Wigglesworthia glossinidia endosymbiont of Glossina morsitans morsitans (Yale colony): one gene and its partner. The protein of the gene in region 2 interacts with the protein of the main gene of each other region in a pairwise test. Links are inferred from orthologs where the notes say so. Each region holds a gene or a part of one and is shown on either strand. Other genes may lie near its edges.

Region 1 (2,805 bases), 170 kb from region 2 along the record:
ATTTTTTGTCTTTTTTTGCTGTATCACAAAGCCAATTTCCAAAAATTGTAGAATAAGTTTGTATAGAATTATTTTTGTTCGGAGGTATGCCAATTTTCAAATTAAACTTTGGTACGGCATGCCATCTAATTGGATCTTTTTCTGCAGGAGCATATCCTTTTCCTTTTTGTGTCAGAATATGTAACAACTTAGGTCCATGAGTGACACGTAATTTTTTTAATATAGTTATTAATGATGTTATGTTATGTCCATCATAAGGACCAAAATATTTAAATCCTAATTTTTCAAATAACGTTTCATTAGAAAAAATTTTGTTTAAATTTAACCCTATTTTTTTTATGAATTGCTTAAATTTAGGAATTTTGTTAAAAATTTTTTGACTATTTTTTTTTAATATAGATAAGATATTATTAGTTAAAAAATAATTCGAGTTTTGTTTATGCAATGCTCCCACATTTTCTGAAATCGACATTGAATTATCATTCAAAATAATTAATAAATTAGATCTAATATCTCCTGCATGATTCATAGCTTCAAATGCCATACCCGCAGTGATTGCCCCGTCTCCAATTACGCATACTACATGTCGATTTTTATTTTCTTTTTCTGCGGTAACCGCAATTCCCAATCCAGCACTAATTGATGTAGAAGAATGTCCAACAGATAATACATCGTATTTGCTTTCTTCTCGAAATGGAAAAGGATGTAATCCATTTTTTTTTCGAATACTTGTAATTTGATCTCTACGACCAGTTATAATTTTATGAGGATAAGCTTGGTGCCCGACGTCCCAAATCAAATAATCTATTGGAGTATTATAAACATAATGTAGCGCTACTGTAAGTTCGATGACTCCTAAACCTGAAGCAAAATGACCACTAGAATAGCTTACACTGTCAAGCAAAAAATCTCTGAGCTCCTGACATAGAAATTTTAGTTTTTTTTGTGGTAATTTTCTTAATGATTTAGGATTATTGATTTTTTTTAAAATTGAATATTTAATGTTATTCATATTTACTGTACTATTCATAGTATAACATATTCTTGATCATTGATCGCGTATTATAAAATAGTGCGCTAATGCTATTAATGATTTAGTATTATAACCTAATTTATTCATATATTCTAAAGTAATTAAGGCTTGTTTATATAAATTTAGTGCTTTTTTTTGGGCTTTTTTTAAACCTAATAGACTTGAATAAGTGTTTTTATGTGATTTTTTATCCGATCCTTGACGTTTTCCAGTTTTTTGAGCGGTACCAATGATATTCAAAATATCATCTTGTATTTGAAACGCTAAACCTATTAATTGAGCATATTTTTTGAGATCATAAGTAATTTTTTTATCACATATATTCCCGGCTAAAATTGTCATGTTGAGTGCTGCATAAATTAATGCACCAGTTTTATTTTTATGTATTGTTTTTAATTTTTTTATAGATATCGGCAAACCTTGTGTTTCTAAATCTAACGATTGCCCTAAGCACATGCCATTTCCGCCAATTGCATTTGCTAAAATAGATATAATTTTTATTCTCTTTAAAAGAGATACGTCCGGCATATCAATACTAGATAATATATGAAATGCTAAAGTTTGAAGTGCATCTCCAGCTAAAATCGCTAAATATTCTCCATATTTTACATGACAGGAAGGTAATCCTCGACGTAAATCTCCATTATCCATCGCCGGTAAATCATCATGAATTAAAGAATATGCATGTATGCATTCAATTGCAGCGGCAATATTATCTAAATTTTTTTTAGGAATTTTAAATAGTGCTCCTACTTGATAAACTAAAAATGCTCTTAATCTTTTACCTCCATTGCATAATCCATATTCCATAGCTAAAGTAAGTTGAGTTTTATTTTTAGAAAAACAATATAAATATTTTTTTAATATTTTATTAATATGTGTTTGACATTCTTTTAAAGAAATCAAAAAATTAGTCATTTTAATATTTACTATAGTGAATATCGAAAAAATTGATCATATCATGTAAATAAATTGAATTATTTAAAATAATATTAAAATGAACTTATGTATATAAAACATATAATACTTGATTATAAAAAAATATATACTATAATTTACTAGATTATACACGATCTATTTTATAAAATTATAACAATTTAAAATAAAAGATTTCATTCGTTTATTAATAAGTTAATAAAAATATGAAAGTTTACTTAATAAAATGCAAAATAAAAAAATAAAAAAAGTTAAAAATTCTAAATTAATCGCTGAAATACCATATTTTCAAGAAATTAATGATTTTACAAAATTAAATAAGTCAGATATTGTTTTAGATATTCGTGATTCAATGGAAAGTAACAAGCGTCCTTTAAAATTAAAGGATATTTCTGTCAGTAACTTTCCTTATTTTGAAATACATAAAAATTTTTTAAATTTAGATAAAAATAAATCTTATGTATTATATTGTAATTATGGAATGATGAGTCGACTACAAGCGATATATTTATACCAAAAAGGATTTAGAAAAATTAAAATATTTTCAGTTTCTATTTAAAAAAATAAGTATTATTATTTTAAATAAATTTTTTCTTTTTCTTTAATAAGTTCAAAAATATATTTGTTATATGGTACTCGAACTCCAAATTTCATACTAGAATATACAATATATCCGTTAATATAATCAATTTCAGATTTTTTATTAAAAATGAAATCTTGTAACATAGAAGAAACATTATTTTTTGTTATATATATAACACCTAAAATATATTTGAATAAAACATCTTTATCTATATAAAATCCATTTAGTTGCATAATTAATGCTATTTCATATG
Region 2 (3,005 bases):
ATGCGTACTAGCGGCAATCCATACGCAACAATTCTGTCGTATAAAATTTATATATGTTTTTTTTCGTAAATTAAAAGTATAATTTATATCAAATTTAATATTACCAATTATTTTTAGATTTTTTTTATTTATACCCAAATCTAAAAATCTTCTGCCGTCTTCATAACTATGAGAAGCAATAATATTGATATAATTTAAAATATTTGTAATAAAAATTTTAATTTTTTTATACTTTTTAAAAGATCTTTCAGACAATCTTGCATTAGCTAATACAATCGGAATATTTTTTAAATATAATGCTTTAATTAAATTTGGCCATATTTCTCTTTCTACAAGAATTACTAATTTCGGATTTATGTGTTTGAAAAATCTTTTTATTACGCTTAATAAATCATATGGTAAATATGCATAATATACCGAGTTTAATAGTTGTTTTTTTGCTTGATTCAAACCAGTCAAAGTAGTAGTAGTTAGTAAGATTGGTACATTTATATGTTTCTTTTTTATTATTTTTATTAATGGTATAATTGAATTTACTTCACCTAAAGATACGCAATGTATTAAAATGCATTTTTCAAAAATAGAAAATTTTAAAAATCCATAACGTTCTTTCCAATTTTTAAAGTAATTACTATCTATTAATCCACGAATTAGCAGTCTTAATAGTAAGATGGGTTGTAAAAAATATGTTATAGTATTATATATTGCGTATAATATTTTATTAATCATATATAATGTGCTTATTTTATAAAATATGAATACAAATTTTATGTATAAAAAATTTTTATTATTATATAATGAAATTACATAAATCTCATTATTTTAATGAATTATTTTTTATAATAAAAATATTGCATATCATATATATATTTTATAAAATTTAATTTTATAAAAATCATACGTTTTAAATCATTATATGATTACTATTAAAACAGCTTTATGCAAAAATTCTACACGCGTCATGCTATTAGGATCTGGAGAACTAGGCAAAGAAATTGCTATCGAATGTCAAAGAATGGGCATGGAAGTAATTGCTGTTGATCGCTATTCTAACGCCCCAGCAATGCACGTTGCACATCGTCAACATATAATCGATATGTTGAATGCAAAAGAATTAGAACGTTGTATTACCATTGAACAACCAAATTTTATTGTTCCAGAAATTGAATCAATTGACACAAATACATTGGTGAAATTAGAAAAAAATGGATATCGAGTGGTACCTTCTGCATATGCTGTACATACCACTATGAACCGAAAATTAATTCGGCATCTAACATCTAAAATATTAAGAATTCCTACTTCTAAATATCAATTTGCTTCTAATTACCAAGAAGCAAAAAAAAACGTAAAAAATTTAGGATTTCCATGTATTATTAAACCAATAATGAGTTCTTCGGGTAAAGGTCAAAGTTTTATTAATCATGAAAATGAAATTGATGTCGCATGGGAGAAATCTCAAAAATATGGCAGAGTCCAGAAACAAGAAGTAATAATCGAAAAATATATACCCTTTGATTTTGAATTTACGTTACTTGCAGTAAGTTCTGTCGATGGCATTCATTTTTGCCTGCCTATTGGGCATTTTCAAGAAAATGGAGATTATAAATCATCTTGGCAGCCTCAAAAAATGAGCGTTGATGTTTTGAAAAAAGCAAAGAAAATTTCCAAAAAAATAATTTCTCAATTAGGAGGACACGGAGTTTTTGGAGTAGAGTTTTTCGTATATAAGGAAAAAATAATCTTCAGTGAAATTTCACCTAGGCCTCATGATACAGGAATGGTAACATTAATTTCTCAAGATTTGTCTGAATTTGCTTTACATGTTCGTGCTTTTCTTGGTATTCCAATAAATAAAATTAATCATTACGGCCCATCTTCTTCTGCGGTTTTATTCGGTAAAAATTTATATGGAAACTCGATTAGTTTTAGCAATTTGGAAATAATAAAAAAAAATCAACAAATTCGTATATTTTCCAAACCAAAAATATATGGCTTTCGTAGGTTAGGTGTGTTATTAGATCGTTCTAAAACAGTTCAAGAATCTATTTTAAACTCTCAAAATACTGCTAATAAAATTTTTATTCAAACTTAATTATATCTTATAAACTTCTTATTTATATTTGTAATTCTTTCGGTACGGAAAAAGTGACGTTTTCTTTTTTTCCTGGAACATTATATATAGAAATAGAAAAATTAAAAACATGTTTTAAATGAGAAATAATTTGTTCAGTTAAAATTTCTGGAGCTGATGCACCAGAAGTAATACCAATTTTTTTGACATTTTTAAACCAAAAAATATTAAGATCTTGATTATTATCAATTAAATATGCTGGTTTCTTGGATTTTTTTGCTAATTCTAACAATCGATTAGAATTCGAAGAGTTTTTTGATCCAACAACTAACATTATATCTACAAATTTTATAAGTAATTTAACTGCATTTTGTCTATTTTCAGTAGCGAAACAAATATCTTGTTTATGTGGACCATGAATTTTAGGAAATCTCTTTTTTAATTTTAAAATAATTTTAGAAGTTTCTTCAATTGATAAAGTAGTTTGTGTAGTAAAACACAAATTATCAACATTTTTGACTTTTAATTTTTGCACATCTTTTAAAGATTCTATTAAATAAATTTTACCTTTTTTATTTTCATATTGACCAAGTGTTCCAATCACTTCTGGATGATTTTTATGACCTATTAAAATTACCTCTTTGCCTCTTAAGCTAGATTTAGATACTTCATGATGCACTTTTTTAACTAACGGACATGTAGCGTCTAATATTGTTAAGTAACGTTCTTGAGCTAATTTTTGAACTCTTTTTGATACTCCATGAGCAGAAAAAATTAAAATTGAATTTTTTGGTACATTTTTGATATTTTCAACAAAAATCATGCCTTTTTGTTTTAAGCAATCTACTACGTATTTGTTATGCACTAATTCATGATGAATGTAAATAGGAGGACCATATATTTTTAAAGAATTATTTGCAATATTAATCGC

Evidence for each region. Proteins that work in one complex are often made in the same cells at the same time.
Region 1: the proteins of purT (region 2) and ispA interact in binary tests that used the Escherichia coli proteins (3 or more experiments, as listed by UniProt). The link is inferred for Wigglesworthia glossinidia endosymbiont of Glossina morsitans morsitans (Yale colony) from one-to-one orthologs.

Annotation. Positions count from the first base shown.
Region 1 is NC_016893.1:669,923-672,727, reverse strand. It holds ispA ((2E,6E)-farnesyl diphosphate synthase), read right to left. Parts: upstream 1,952-2,805; coding sequence 1,049-1,951; downstream 1-1,048. Other genes in the region: WIGMOR_RS03205 (ketopantoate reductase family protein), read right to left, coding at 2,543-2,805; thiI (thiazole biosynthesis protein), read left to right, coding at 2,196-2,528; dxs (1-deoxy-D-xylulose-5-phosphate synthase), read right to left, coding at 1-1,012.
Region 2 is NC_016893.1:497,269-500,273, reverse strand. Bases 143-3,005 are described here. They hold purT (formate-dependent phosphoribosylglycinamide formyltransferase), read left to right. Parts: upstream 143-916; coding sequence 917-2,095; downstream 2,096-3,005. Other genes in these bases: ispH (4-hydroxy-3-methylbut-2-enyl diphosphate reductase), read right to left, coding at 2,118-3,005; WIGMOR_RS02450 (3-deoxy-D-manno-octulosonic acid transferase), read right to left, coding at 143-729. Also shown: more of WIGMOR_RS02450, read right to left, coding at 1-142. UniProt on the Escherichia coli protein: Involved in the de novo purine biosynthesis. Catalyzes the transfer of formate to 5-phospho-ribosyl-glycinamide (GAR), producing 5-phospho-ribosyl-N-formylglycinamide (FGAR). Formate is provided by PurU via hydrolysis of 10-formyl-tetrahydrofolate.